Regions from separate parts of the Herbaspirillum sp. C7C8 genome, predicted to be linked through region 3. Evidence: predicted binding sites of a transcription regulator. Region 3 holds the regulator's gene; each other region holds the start of a gene.

Region 1 (5,039 bases), on a different contig from region 3:
GCGGCACCAGCTCGTCAGGATATTCATATCGCAATTCCGCCAGGCTGAAATGGCAATCGGCCGCCACTGTCAGGGTCTGGGCCAGCGTCGCCGGGCTATGCACCAGCGAGAGCCGCATGCGCGGGCGCAGGTGTTGTTCGGCATTGGGGGCCAGGGCCAGTCCGCATTCCTGCACCGGCTTGCCCAGGCGGATGGCGGTGACCACGTCCTGCAGGTATTTGCGTGACCGCTGGTGCATCTGCACGTCGCCCACCGCTACCAGCGGCAGGCCATGCCGGCGCGCCGCTGCGTCCAGCGCGGCGCGGTGCAGGTCGTCCAGAGGGCGATACAGCCGCGTCATGCCGACCCAGGAACGACCGGGTGCCAGGGTGGAGAACCAGCGCAGTTGGGCATCCAGCGTCTCTTCGTTGGCCGGATAGTCCGGCACCAGGATCAGCTGGCAATCGGGCAGGGCACGCAGGTGCGACAAGGCTGGCGGGGGCTGGCTCAGATCCTCCGGTGACAGCAGGTAGCGGCCTTTCTCGGCGCGGGTGCGGGCCAGGGTGATGAGTTCGCAGAGGTTGCCATAGCCTTCGCGGTTCCTGGCCAGCGCCACCAGGGTCATGGCGGCCAGGGGATGGGCCGGATTTTCCTGGAGGGCCGTGAAACGAAAGCTGCTGCCGATGAGCAGCTTGAAATCCTTGGCCTTGCCGCGTTCGAACTGCTCAATCCAGGCGGCATGGGCGCGCACCACACCCGCCATGCTGCATTCATCGGTGATGGCCAGGGCACGGTAGCCCAGCTCGATGGCGCGTTCTACCAGTTCCTGCGCATGCGAGGCGCCGTGCAGGAAGCTGAAGTTGGTGCGGCAATACAGTTCGGCATAGTCGGGCAGAGCGGTTTGCATGCGTTTCTCCTAGCCAAACAAGCCGTGCAGGAACCACTGCGGTTCTTCATCGGACCACTCGCCGCCACGCCACTGGCGGAAGATCCAGTAATAGGCGTGGCCGGCATCGCGCGCCGTGAAGTAGTCGCGCGTCAGGGGCCGGCCTTCCCACCAGCCGGCTTCGATGCGTTCGGGCGGCGAGGTGAATTCCAGTGCACTCCGATAGAAGGGCTTGTGCTGCTGTACCCGCAGCGGCAGGGGTTCCTGCAGCAGCCACAGCGGGCGTGGCGGCAGCCGTGCCGGATCGCTGCCCAAGGGCGCGGGCAGGCTGGCGGCGGACTGCATCACGCTGCACCAGCGGTTGGCGATCTCGGGCCGGTGATCGGCGCGTGGCGCGGCCTGCTGTACCTTGTCCGCGCCCAGCCGCGCTACCAGCAGCTCCAGCAGGCGCTGGTGATCCTCGGCACTGCCGCCGGGCTCGGGGAAGAGCATCTCGCTGGCGGCTTGCCGGCTTTCCAGTTCATCGGCGGCCAGGCCCAGGGCGATGGCCGGGGCGGGCAGTAAGGAGCGGGCCAGTTTTTCCTTGACCAGGGTGTGCAGATGGTCTTCCTGCCAGGCCGGTACCGATAGCGCCACCTGCAATTCGGTAGGAGGGACCGCCTGGCGTCCGCGTTCATGTTCCAGCCACAGACGCAGTTTCTTGATGGCCAGCTGACGCGCGGCCAGCCAGCCGGCCAGTTGCGCCAGCAAACCCTGGGCATAGGCGACCAGGACGTCGGTCTGCTCGATGCGGTCCGGCAGCTCCACCCGGGCCTGGAAGCTGGGTGGAGCCACGATCCAGTCATGGACTTCGGGGGCAGCGCCATAGGCCCGGTCCAGCATGAGCAGCAGGTCCTTGCCGCAGCGGCGCTGCAATCCGGCGCGGGGCAGGCGCCGCACCTGGCCGAGCTGGCGGCAGCCCAGTCCGTGCAGCCATTCCAGATGGGGGAGCGCAGCGCTGAGCAGTACTACCGGCAGCCGGTCCAGGCGCCGTTGCAGGGATGTCGGGCCCAGGGTGCGCACGTAGCCGTAGCTTGCCAGCAGCCAGGCCCCGGTCGCCGTGACGGCGCAGGACAGGATGGCCGACAGGCCCAGCCGGGCGATGGTCACGCGGATCTTGCGGCACAAGGCGCGGATGCCGCCGAACAGGCGCAGGCTGGCGCCCACCTCCAGCAGGATGCACGCCTCTGCGGCCAGCGTGACCTGGGGCGTGTATTGCAGCAGGGCCAGGGCGGCCTGCTGCAGCGTGGTGTCTTCGCGCAAGGTGTCTCGCTCGTGCAGATGGGCCTCGGGGGCCAGCAATTGCACGCCGCCACGCCGCATCCCTTCCTGCACGCCCAGCCCCCGCGCCGGCGCTGTCAGCGCGGTCACGCGGTCGCGCTCGAAGACCACGGCGGGGGCCTCATCCAGCCAGTTCGGACGGAAGACTTCCAGCGGCAGCAGTGGCAGGTGTACGGCGATCCACAGGGGAGACATGGCGTTGCAGATTCGGTGAAGGCAGCAAAGGGAGAAACAGGCTCTGTTCGCGCAGGGGGCCGCGACGCTTGAGAAAACCGATCTCCAGTCCGTCACGCGCCGACTTGAGCGTCAGCCGCAGGGGCGCGGGTGAAGGTTCGCGGGCGCAGGACAGGGGCCGCAGCATGAAGAACAGGGTCTGCCCGGCCTGGGCCGCCCCATGCAGGCGCCGCAGCAGGTCGTGGTCGCCCTTGCGCAGGCGCGGCTGCCACATCAGCAGGGCCTGGCAACTGTCGGCCCGCAGCACCTGCTCGGCGGCCCAGCAGGCATCGGCCGCATGAGCGGCCTGCAACTGCAGCAGCCGTGCGGCCTCCACCCCCATCTGCGCCCAGCCGGGCGCATTGATCGGGTGCGGCGCCTGCAGCAGCACAATGCGCTGCGCGCGCGTCCGGTGCTGGTCACTGGTCGGTGGACGCGCCAGCACCGGGCGCAACAGGCGCAGTTCGCCGATGCCGTCCTGCGGCAACAGCAACTCGATCAATACGCCGGGTGGCCAGCCACGTTCGGGCAGTTCGGCATCGAGCGCTTCAAAACCGCTGGAGATCCCGCGCGCACCTCCTCTTGCCAGCTGGGAGGCCAGCCAGAGCGAAGGGTGGATGATTTCCGGAGTGCGAACCGGAGAGGCGGATGTCAACATGAAATGAACGGGAGGACGCTGAATGCAGGAAAAACAAATGACTGTATAAATATACAGTAAAATTTTTGAGGTGTGACAAAAACTGTCTTCACGTCATGAGCCATCAGGAAAATGAAATTTGCTTCAGGCAATCTCTGCAAATGTCATCAATCCCGAAGATCGATATCCAAAACACAAGCTCATCTTCAAGTTTTCCTACATGTCTGACGGCCATTGCTGACATGGGCTGGGGAGCTCTTCCGATAGTGAGTATCGGTGAGGCTTTTTACACTGCAGACGTGGACAAGAAGTTGGGTTGCCACCCACATGCTCGCGCAGGGCAGTAGGGCGGGTGGATGGCAAATGTCTGCTCCATTCGATCCATTCGATCATCCAAGACAAGGAGTCACACATGGCAAATTCAGAGAATCCGGGCAACAGCAATCGCGGCTTTGCCGCCATGGACAAGGAGAAACAGCGTCAGATCGCCAGCATGGGAGGCAAGGCTGCCCATGCCAAGGGGGCGGCGCATGAGTTCAGCTCGGCCGAAGCCCGGGAAGCCGGACGCAAGGGTGGCCTGAACAGCCATGGTCGCAAGAACGCTGCAGCGGCAGCGGCGGCAGCGCAGAATGGCAGTAGCGGCAACGGCGCCGCGAGCTCTGCTCCAGCGCAGATGCACCAGAGCACACCGCAAGAGGGCAATGGCGCCCTCCAGCAACCCCAGCAGTCGGACAGCACCCCGCAGCAGCAAGGCTGAAAGGAAAGAACCCGGCCGCCTCAGGCAGCGGGCGCAGTACGGTGCAGAACATCAAAAAATATCAAAAAATATCAAGAACAGGGCCCAGGCTCGTACCGTCAGTGCAAGAAGCTGATAACAAGAAAACGAAAGGCGCGGACAGCGCCTTTTTTGTTGTTTCTGCCCGCAGAGGGCCGGTTGCGCCTCAGTGCCGCGCCAGATCATCCATCATCGGCACCAGCGCCAGCAGGAACAGCCCGGCCGCCAGCGGCATGGTCGCCACGAAACCCAGGGCCTTGAAACCGAAGGCCCCGGTCACGCCCCCCAGGAAGAACATCAGCAGCAACGAGGACAGCAGCATGAACTTGCGTCGTGCGCCGGGCACGGGATCTTCCGCCATCGCTTCGCCGGGCTGGCGCGGCGCCAGGGTCCAGTAGCACATCTTGCCGATCTCGATGCCGATGTCGGTCACCAGCCCCGTGACGTGGGTGGTGCGAATCTCCGAGCGGGAGATCTTGCTGATCATGGCATTTTGCAGGCCCATCACGAAACACAACAGGGCCGCCGTGACCGGCACGAACAGCAAGCGGTGATTCTCCAGGTTGGAACCCAGGATGCCGAAGCACAGCAACAGCATCGCCTCCAGCATCAGCGGCATGGCATATTCGCTGTGCAGGCCACGGCGCCTTGCCCAGTTGATCATGACCGCCGAACAGGCCGCCCCCAGCAGGAAGGACAGCAAGGCACTGGCGCCGGCCACCAGCAGCAGGGTTTCCCCCAGCACCAGGTTGTCGGCCAGCGAGGAGACAATGCCCGACATGTGAGACGTGTATTGGCCCACCGCGAGAAAGCCCCCGGCATTGACGGCGCCGGCGATGAAGGCCAGCGAGCGCCCCAGGTGGCGGTTGGAGAGGTCGGTGCGCGCCGGGCTGGTGAGGCGGCGCAGGTAATCGATGGGCATGACGGATCCAGACGTAGAGGCAAGCACACCAGGCGGCAGCATCCCCAGGTCGCCGGTTCGTCGCGCTCACGCTGGAGAGGGAGTCGCTTGTCTTCGCCCATTCCTGCGCAGATCGACGGTGGCGTCTTGCTGCCTTTGCCTTCAGTGTTTCTTATGCTGACAAGAATACTTCTTCCTGGCCCGATGCGGTGAAGGATGCAGCAATGCCTGACCTGAGTCAGGGGGGGCGGGTGTTGTTGTCGGGGGCGATGAACAAAAAAAAGACCGCCTGGGGGAGGCGGCCTGAGGGGGAGGGATATAAGACGCC
Region 2 (5,039 bases), on a different contig from region 3:
AAGAACGTTCACGTAGTACGTATTTGTTTGGCGCGGAAGGCGGCGGTTAGTGGATGAGCGTCGCCAGTCCGTTTTACCGCCGGCTTTTGCCGGCGGTTTTTTTTGTTCACTTCGTTTGTCATTGCGCGCCTGAATTTCTCTTCATTTCGGCCCGGAACCGCCCAGATGGCGCGGCTTTCCTCTGCGCTCCCGTCCTTTTCCTTCCTGTTGCTGCTCGCCAATAAAAAAGCACCGCCTTGGCGGTGCTTGTGGTGCTGGTGCCCGGGGACTTCCCATGGACTTACGGCAGGCACAACTCGAACAGCGCACCGCCCTCGGGATGATTGGATAGCCGCGCTTCCCCGTGCCGGGTCTCCTTGTTGTGGGCGGTGGCAATCGCATTGCACAAGTCCATGCCCAGTCCGGTGGAGGGCTTCTTTTCCTGGGTGCCGATGCCGGGGCCGTCGTCGCGTACCGTGAAGATCACCCCACCCTCCGGATGCTTGCGGCAGCCCAGCGCGATCTGCGAACGCGCAAAGCGGCTGGCATTCTGGAGTGCCGCTTCCAGCGCCAGTGCCACCAGGTGTTCATCGAAGAAGCCGATGAGCGGCATGTCGGTTTCGTCCACCTGCAGCAGGATGTCACTGCTGCGGGCCACGCCGTGCTCGCGCACCAGCGCATCGAGGAAGTCCAGCGGCGAGACCGCCTCGACCTGCGCGCGCAGGCCCTGGGAGTCGGCCTTGTAGAGGGTCAGGAAGGCGATCAGCTTTTCCTGCAGGGCCAGACAGGTGACATGGGCCTGCTGGACGCGCGGCACGTCGTCGGACAGGCGGCGCAATTCCCCCTCCAGCACGCCCAGGGAGTTTTTGATGTCGTGAATGATGATCGCGGCAAGCTTGGGATCCATGGTCAGCTCTTCGGGGCTACTTTGGTCAGGGTGTCGCGCAGGAACTTGTGCATCTTGGCGACTCTATCGTTGCCGGGAATCAGACGGTCCAGGGTGGCCAGGTAGCGGCGCACGCGCTTGACATAGTCTTCGTTCCAGCCGCGCTGGCTCATCCAGAGCAGGTGCAACTGGGCCGAGGCCAGCAGCACGCCGGTGTTCTCGGGCATGCTGGCCAGCGCTTCCTCCAGCTTGGCCAGCGACTCGTCGGGCTTGGCGCTGCGCATCAAGGCATTGGCTTCGGCGATGATGCTCATGCACTGCTTGACGGCACCGTCGATGAGTTCCTCGGCCAGGTTGGCGCGACCGGTATCGGCCAGCACCTTGCGCGCCAGCATCTGCAGGGTCTTGTTCTCGTGGTCGGACTTGACTGCCTCGGCGATCAGCTTGGCGCCTTCCTCGTCCTTGCCCATCGAGAAGGCGGCCTTGGCCAGGGCCAGGGTGGCGGTATCCGAGGCTTCCTTGCCGGCGGCCTGGCGGGCCGTCTCGAAGGCCTGCTGGGCCGAAATGGTATCCCCCAACTGAACGTAGGCCTGGGCTTGCACTGCGGCCTGGGCGGAGACGAAGATGTTGGATTCCTCGTAGCGACGTGGCGCGCTTTCCAGCAGACGCAGGGCGGCATCGGGATCGCCGCTGTCGATGTGGACCTGGGCCAGCGAGAGCAGGTCGGTCGGCTGTGCCGTGAGCGAACCCTTGGTGTGCTTGAGGACGCGGTCATAGGCTTCGCGCGCCTGATCCAGGTGGCCGCTGCGGTAGGCCACGTCGCCTACCAGCCGACTGCGGCGCGCCGAGGGAATGATCTCGGAGGACTTGGTCAGCGCCTCCAGCGCGCCTTCCTGGTTGCCCTGGGCTTCGTCGATCTGCGCCAGCAGGTCGTAGGCGGCGATGAACTGCTTGTTCTGCGCCAGCACGTCCTCCACGATCACGCGCGCATCATCCATCTGGCCGGCCACGATATTGCAGCGGGCCAGTCCGATCTTGGCCCACACCAGGTCGTCGCGCATGGCCAGGGCCTGCTTGTAGACCTCGCGCGCCTCGTCGATGCGGCGCTGCTCGATCAAGAGCGTGCCCTTGGTCTTCATGATTTCCACGATCCACTTGGGCGCAGCCTTGAGCACGCTGTCGCATTCGAGGATGGCACCGGCGAAGTCCTTGCGCTTCATCTTCTCGGTCACCGGCAGCATGGCGTGCTGCTTTTCCAGCAGGCGGTCCACGCGCTCGGCGATGCGGCTGGCCGTCAGCGGCTTCAACATGTAGGCGTCGGGCTGGAACTCGGCTGCGCTGGCTACCAGGTTGTAGCCGCTCTCGGCGGTCACCATGATGAACATGCAGGTCGGCGAGAGCATGTTCTGCGTACGGAAGAACTCCAGCAACTGCTGGCCGTTGCTTTCCTTGTTGAGGTTGTAGTCGCAGATGATCAGGTCATAGGTACCGGATTGCACGAAGCGGATCGCTTCGTCGGGCGTGGCGGCCTGGTCGACCTTGGTCACGCCAAGCTGCCCGAGGTGCATGCGGATGTTCTGGCGCATCGTCGGCATGTCGTCGATGACCAGGCAGCGCAGGGCGCTGATATGGCTGAAAGGCACTAAACTCATGAGAACGTTCTGTAAAGCGATCTGTGAGACGATCTGTTCGGGATTGCGGAAAGCCGGGGCAGCATGATTGCCGCAGCGCAATATCGTGCACGATGACGACGATTGCATGCCAGTTGACCTCGGCTGACCAATTATTCCTACCAATGCGCGAGTGTGCCGCTTTTTTTCCTTCCACGCATCATTCCTCTGCGATTTATGAAGTTTTTGGCTGGGCGGGCTCTCGTATAATTGTGGTTTTCGCCTCGGGATGAATCGAGAGCCGAGAAAAAGGCTTGCACCGGGCACTGTTTTTTTATACAGTATCGCTCTATCGGGGCGGTCATCCACTGCCGCCGAGCAACATCAGCAAGACCTATCAGCAAGACCTCCCCCTGACACCCGTCTTCACGACATTTTGCCGAGAGAGATTTATGGACGACAAAAAAGCTGCGAACAACTCTGAAAAGAGCAAGGCGCTGGCCGCCGCGTTGGCACAGATTGAAAAGCAGTTTGGCAAGGGCTCGGTGATGCGCATGGAAGACGGCGTCATCGCCGAGGAAATCCAGGCCGTTTCCACCGGCTCCCTGGGCCTGGACATCGCCCTGGGCATCGGTGGCCTGCCGCGTGGCCGGGTCATCGAGATCTACGGTCCGGAATCCTCCGGCAAGACCACCCTGACCCTGCAGTCGATCGCCGAGATGCAGAAGCTGGGCGGTACCTGCGCCTTCATCGACGCCGAGCACGCCCTCGACGTCACCTACGCCCAGAAGCTGGGCGTGAACCTGAACGACCTGCTGATTTCGCAGCCAGATACCGGCGAACAGGCCCTGGAAATCTGCGACGCCCTGGTGCGTTCGGGTGCCGTGGATCTGATCGTGGTCGACTCCGTGGCCGCGCTGACCCCCAAGGCTGAAATCGAAGGCGACATGGGCGATTCCCTGCCCGGCCTGCAGGCCCGCCTGATGTCGCAGGCGCTGCGCAAGCTGACCGGTAGCATCAACCGTACCAACACCACTGTCATCTTCATCAACCAGATCCGCATGAAGATTGGCGTCATGTTCGGCAACCCGGAAACCACCACCGGCGGCAATGCGCTGAAGTTCTACGCCTCCGTGCGCCTGGATATCCGCCGCACCGGGTCGATCAAGTCGGGTGACGAAGTCATCGGCAGCGAAACCAAGGTCAAGGTCGTCAAGAACAAGGTCGCGCCGCCGTTCCGCGAAGCCCACTTCGACATCCTGTATGGCGAAGGCACTTCCCGCGAAGGCGAAATTCTGGACCTGGGTTCCGAGCACAAGGTAGTCGAGAAGTCCGGCGCCTGGTACAGCTATAACGGCGAACGTATCGGCCAGGGCAAGGACAACGCCCGCAACTATCTCAAGGAACATCCGGAACTGGCCCGCGAGATCGAGAACAAGGTCCGCGTCGCCCTGGGCGTGCCGGAACTGGCCGGTGGCGAAGCGGAAGCCAAGGCTTCCTGAGTCCCCGCCTAAAGGATTCAAGCGCTATCGCGGCGACAGGGTTTGCCTGAGCCTTGGAGGCCGTGATGGTGCTTGTTGATCTCTCTGTGCCGCGCCGTGTTGGCGGTCTCGGAGAGAGGCAATACCGCAGTACTGCAAGTTCGCAACATGCCAAGACCCCCGATCAGCCTGAAAGCACGGGCGCTCAAATATCTCTCTTCACGTGAGCATAGTCGCCTGGAACTTGCGCGTAAGCTTGCCCCTTACGCGCAAGAGGGCGATGACATCGAAGCCCTCCTGCAATGGCTGGAGCAATCCCGTTTTCTCTCCCAGGAACGTTTTTCCGAATCGCTGGTGCATCGTCGCTCGGCGCGTTACGGCAATCAGCGCATCTTTTCCGAGCTTCATGGTCACGGCATCGAAGGTGAAGCCATTGCCGAATTGAAGGCTGATCTGGCGGCAGGCGAGGGCGAGCGTGCCGCGCAGGTGTTGCGCCGCAAGTATGACGCCCCCCCAGCGGATGCCGAAACCCGGGCGAAACAGATGCGTTTCTTGCAGCAGCGCGGCTTTTCCCATCGCAGCATCCGCGAAGCCTTCCAGAAGGCCTGGGCGGATGATGAAGACGCCCTCTGACAGCTCCAATAGCAGGATAGACCTGCTCGGTACAGCTTTCCCGTTGTTCTCACAAAATCCGCCAGGACAGCCCGTCCTGATCCCGTCACATGGTAATCCAGCGGCTTTGCAGTTGCTGATAGCGCTACCAGCCAACAGGCTGCGTGGCGTGTGCTAGAATTCGGAAGTTTTTGCTGCGGCGCGCAAGCCTGAGGAGATACTGCATGTTGCCGGTTCGTTAAAACGGCGCAACGGTGCAAGGCCCACGTCAGGAGCAGGAATGGATAATGCGAACGCTTCGGCGCAAGCTGGCGTGTTTCGAATATCAGACCAACTAAAGCAGACGGCATGAACATGCCCAATTCTACGAATTCACTCGCAACCCGCGCAGCTCACGCCTGCGCCCGACTCCATCCGGCAACGGATGCGACACCCGCCTGCGGGTTGCAGTCTGCTTTCTGGTCGGCCGGC
Region 3 (5,039 bases):
GACTCCTTCTGGCCACGGAAAAATTCTGGATTGCCGCGGGACGATTCTTTCATGGCGCGCATTATAACCTGCTGATGTGAAGCCGTAGGTCAGGCCGAACGTTTTTGCACGACCTGCCGCTTCATATGAACGAATGCCATATGAAGCCCCCGACATCCCGGCGGATCGCGACGACCGCCAGCGGGACGCCGGAGGCAAAGACAATAAAAAAGCCAGGCGAACCCGGCTTTTCCATTGCAAAACGAATTGCAGCAAACAGGCGTATTACGCTTGCTCGCCCTTGACTGCGATGGTGACGTCGACCACCACGTCGGTGTGCAGAGCCACCGACACCGGGTGTTCGCCAACGATCTTCAGCGGGCCGTTGGGCAGACGCACTTGCGACTTTTCGACGGCGAAGCCCTTCTTGCCCAGCGCTTCAGCGATGTCGAAGTTGGTCACGGAACCGAACAGACGACCGTCAACACCGGCCTTCTGAGCGACTTCCACGGTGGCGCCAGCCAGCTTTTCGCCTTGGGCTTGAGCGGCGGCCAGCTTCTCGGCAGCGGCCTTTTCCAGCTCGGCGCGCTTGGCTTCGAATTCAGCGATGGCTGCATCGGTAGCGCGGCGGGCCTTGCGTTGCGGGATCAGGAAGTTGCGTGCGAAACCGTCCTTGACGCGCACGACATCACCCAGACCGCCGAGATTCACGATTTTTTCCAACAGAATGACTTGCATGTTTTTCTCCTATTTCTCGACGCTGATTAGGCGTTGTGCAGATCGGTGTACGGCAGCAGGGCCAGGTAACGCGCGCGCTTGATGGCGGTGTCAACTTGACGCTGGTAGTGGGCCTTGGTACCGGTCAGGCGTGCCGGCATGATCTTGCCGTTTTCCTGGACGAAGTCCTTCAGGGTGTCCACGTCCTTGTAATCGACCTGTTCAACGCCAGCGGCGGTGAAACGGCAGAATTTCTTGCGCTTGAACAGCGGGTTTTGCTGTTGACGCTTGTTTTTCAGCTTGCTTTTATCGAACTTTTTACCGAATGCCATGGTTGGCTCCTGTATCTAAAAATTGGGTAAGGTCTGTTTGGCTACCTTGCGTCTTCAATCCGACGCGACCGGGCCAAAATCAACGATATGAAACACGACACTCTTGCTGTTGCGATTCCTGCGGGCCAGAAAGCCGGTGAACCGGAAGACCTCCCCCAGCGCTGCCCTGTTGAGCGCACCGGAGATTTCTCCTGCTGCCAGCGCTGCGATCTCGAATTCGACCTGACGCTGCATGCCAGCTTCCATCTGTTCCGACTGATGCTGCAACCTGGCAGTGACAATCGGGATACCGGCCGGCGTGTAACGTAAAACATCACGTTCTGCCAGGCTGGCGATGACTTGAAACTGGTTCACTCTCCGCGATGTTCGCAGCGCTTAAGCTGCCGGTGCTTCGGTACGGCTCTTGGCCGCGTCTTCCTTCTGCACTGCCTTCAGGATGGGGGAAGGACCGGTTTCGGCCTTCTTCATCTTGACGGTCAGGTGGCGCAGGACGGCGTCGTTGAACTTGAAGCCGGTTTCGATTTCAGCCAGCGTTTCGCTGTCGACTTCGATGTTCAGGCAGACGTAGTGAGCCTTGGCCAGCTTCTGGATCTGGTAGGCCAGTTGACGACGGCCCCAATCTTCGACACGGTGGACCTTGCCGCCGCGGGTGGTGACGATGCCCTTGTAACGCTCGATCATCGCCGGCACTTGCTCGCTTTGGTCCGGGTGGACGATAAATACGATTTCATAATGACGCATGTAGACTCCTTATGGACTTATTGAAGACGCCCACCCCGGCGTCAAGACGGGTGTGGGAAGAAGAAAACCAGAGATCATACTAGCTTTCGCCCACCAGGGCAATGTCGGAGCCCACAAACGCCGCCCCGGCGGTGAGATCGAGCGGTCAGCGCGCCACACTTTCCGACTTGGCGGCATCAAATCTCATGTGTCTGCCTATATATATGCAGGAGAAAGATTGCCTTTTCCGCCTCGCAAAGTGCATGTTGCCGTTGACACAAGGATTGTACCTGTATAAAAATACAGACTGTTCATCCAGACAGCCTTCCCTCCGAGAAAGGCCACCCCCATGCTCAAACTGACTGCGCGCCAGGAACAGATCCTGAACCTGATCAAGAACGCCATCGAGAACACCGGCTTCCCTCCCACGCGCGCAGAGATCGCCGCCGAATTGGGCTTTCGCTCCGCCAATGCGGCCGAAGAGCATCTGCAGGCCCTGGCCCGCAAGGGGGCCATCGAGATTTCTCCCGGCACCTCGCGCGGCATCCGCCTGCGCGAGTCCGGCGCACTCCCAGGATCCGTGGCAGCACGACAAATGGCCCTGCCCCATCCGGCGCTGATGCAGCTGAGCCTGCCACTGATCGGACGGGTGGCGGCGGGTTCGCCCATCCTCGCCCAGGAACATGTGGAAAAGACCTACCAGGTCGACCCGGCCATGTTCCCGGCCAAGCCGGATTACCTGCTCAAGGTGCGCGGCATGTCCATGCGCGACGCCGGCATCCTCGACGGCGATCTGCTGGCAGTGCGCCGCGCCGATCAGGCGCGCAACGGCCAGATCGTGGTGGCCCGCCTGGCCGATGAAGTCACGGTCAAGCGCTATCAGAAGACCGGCAGCGTCATCACCCTCTTCCCCGAGAATCCGGAATTCGAACCCATCATCGTCAAGCCGGAAGAAGACCAGTTCGCCCTCGAAGGACTGGCCGTCGGATTGCTGCGCAGCTGGAACTGAGCCCGGGGCGGCCCACCACCCCGCACCAGGCGAGCAGGCCGCAAGCCGCTCCAGCAGGCTGCGCGCCGTCTCTTGCTGCATCAACCTCCGCCTAAAACGGAGGTTTTTTGCTTTCTATTCAGCTCTTCGCAAGTGACGGGTTGCGCATATCATGTCTGCTGGATAGCTATGTCCGGCGCCAGCGATGCGCCCAACCAAGAGGACCCCTTTCGATGTCGACGCGCAAGAGCAGCAACAAGCACGGCAAACCCGTTCCGGCCCCGGCCGCCGCCAAGGCCAACCTGCAGGATCTGCTGGATGTCCGCAAGAGTCTCGATCTGCTGGACAGTCGCCAGACCGAACAAGCCAAGGCCATCTGCGTGGCCGTTCTCAAACGCGACCCTGAACTGGTCTTTGCCAATCACGCGCGCGGCCTGATCGCCACCCAGGAGGGCCTGCACCCGGAGGCTGAGCACTATTTGCGCAAGGCCTTTGCGGCCGATCCCGCCAATGCCGAATACCTCAGCAACCTGGCCGCCGCCGTGCTGGCACAGGACCGGGTGGACGAGGCCATCAAGCTGTACGAGCAGGCCATCTCGCTGGACCGGGAAAACCGGGCAGCACGCATCGGCCTGGCCAATGCGCTGCACGAAAAGAATGACCCGGAAGCCTCCATTGCCTACTTCGAGGACGCGGTCAAACGGGAGCCGGATGCCCCCGGCCCCCTGTCCCACCTCGGTCGCGCCCTGGTCGAGGCCAAACGCTACCAGGAGGCGGTGGCCACGATTCTCAAATCGCTGGAACTGGACATCAGTTTCGCACCCGGACATACCGCCTTGGGCGAGGCGTTTTACGGCATGGAGATGTACAAGGAAGCACTGGAATCGCTCAAGACGGCCATCCTGCTCGACCCTCAAGACACCTATGCCCAGATCAAGATCGCCGATGCCTATCTGAAACTGGAGAAAATCAGCGAAGCGCACGAGCACCTGCAACGCATCATCGAGATTGCCCCCAGGGATCCCAACAGCTACATCCGCCTTGCTTCCAGCCTCTTTGCGACCCAGGACCGCTTCGAGGATGCCATGCAGCTCTTCAACAAGGCCCTCGAACTGGATCCCAGGCAGGCGCTGACTTACAACAACATGGGCGCGGTCCTGCATGATCACGGCGACACCCATGAGGCCGTAGCCAACTTCCGCAAGGCATTGACGCTGCGCCCCAACTATCCGACGGCGCAACACAACCTGGCCTTGAGCCTGTTGCTGCACGGCGAACTCAAGGAAGGCTGGGCCTGCCACGAAAGCCGTCTGGTCACGCGCGAGCGCGCCCATGTCTACAAGTTGATCCACAAGCTCTTCGGCATCATCCCGAAATGGGATGGAAAGTCCTCGCTGGCCGGGAAGTACATCCTCCTGATGCACGAGCAAGGCTTCGGCGACAGCATCCAGTTCCTCCGTTATGTCCGGCTGCTGGTCGCACAGGGCGCGCGGGTGGCGCTGCACGTCAAGAATCCTCTGTACCGGCTGTTCCAGTCCTTCACACCGGAAATCACGCTCATCCGCGAAAGCGATCCGCTGCCACCCTGCGACTGCGCCTATGTGCTCATGAGCCTGCCCTACGCACTGGGAACCGATACGGTGGAAGACATCCCGGCATTCCCGAGCTATCTGGCAGCCGATCCGGCCCTGGTCGAGGTCTGGCGCGAGCGCATCGCCGCCATGGGCGGCGCGGCACCCGGCAAGCTGCGTGTGGGCGTAGTCTGGGCCGGCAATCCGGAACACGGCAACGACCGCCATCGCTCCATCAGCCTGAACAAATTTGCCAGATTGTTCAGCCTGCCGAACATCGAGTTCTACTCTTTACAGAAAGGCAAGCCCACTGAAGGGCTGCGCACCCTGCCGCCAGACCAGAAGGTTCACAACCTGGGCGATCTGTGCACGGACTTCGCCGATACCGCCGCAGCCATCCACAATATGGACCTGATGATCAGCGTCGACACCTCCGTGGTTCACCTGGCCGGTGCCCTGGGCCATCCGACCTGGGCCCTGGTGCCACATGTACCGGATTGGCGCTGGCTCCAGAATCGCGACGACTCCCCTTGGTATCCGAGCATGCGCCTGTTCCGCCAGCCCGCCATCAGTGACTGGGACTCGGTCCTGACCCGGCTTGCCGACGAATTGGTCATCTTGCAACAGAAAAAAATGCAGGGATAAGACGCCCTTCTCCAGAGACCGCCCCGCTTTGTGCGCAGCACCAGCGGGGCTTTTTGTCAGCGGCGGACAAAATTTCTCAGTTTCAAC

Evidence for each region. Region 3 encodes LexA, which represses DNA repair genes until DNA is damaged. Its sites were predicted from a motif close to ACTGTATNNNNATACAGT; they were not measured.
Region 1: the regulator LexA is predicted to act here: its motif matches at 3,097-3,114, upstream of imuA (translesion DNA synthesis-associated protein ImuA).
Region 2: the regulator LexA is predicted to act here: its motif matches at 2,801-2,818, upstream of recA (recombinase RecA).

The regions. Positions count from the first base shown of each region.
Region 1 covers NZ_JABXGG010000026.1:8,870-13,908, reverse strand. The annotation lists gene HWE01_RS21290 (error-prone DNA polymerase) at 1-886, opposite strand, end outside; gene HWE01_RS21285 (Y-family DNA polymerase) at 896-2,380, opposite strand; gene imuA (translesion DNA synthesis-associated protein ImuA) at 2,307-3,056, opposite strand; gene HWE01_RS21275 (KGG domain-containing protein) at 3,448-3,792, shown strand; gene HWE01_RS21270 (YoaK family protein) at 3,977-4,732, opposite strand.
Region 2 covers NZ_JABXGG010000007.1:170,152-175,190, reverse strand. The annotation lists gene HWE01_RS11080 (sensor histidine kinase) at 281-886, opposite strand; gene HWE01_RS11075 (tetratricopeptide repeat-containing response regulator) at 889-2,517, opposite strand; gene recA (recombinase RecA) at 2,928-3,977, shown strand; gene recX (recombination regulator RecX) at 4,125-4,589, shown strand.
Region 3 covers NZ_JABXGG010000005.1:99,848-104,886, reverse strand. The annotation lists gene HWE01_RS08410 (replicative DNA helicase) at 1-62, opposite strand, end outside; gene rplI (50S ribosomal protein L9) at 265-717, opposite strand; gene rpsR (30S ribosomal protein S18) at 744-1,028, opposite strand; gene priB (primosomal replication protein N) at 1,083-1,382, opposite strand; gene rpsF (30S ribosomal protein S6) at 1,404-1,769, opposite strand; gene lexA (transcriptional repressor LexA) at 2,098-2,757, shown strand; gene HWE01_RS08380 (tetratricopeptide repeat protein) at 2,970-4,952, shown strand.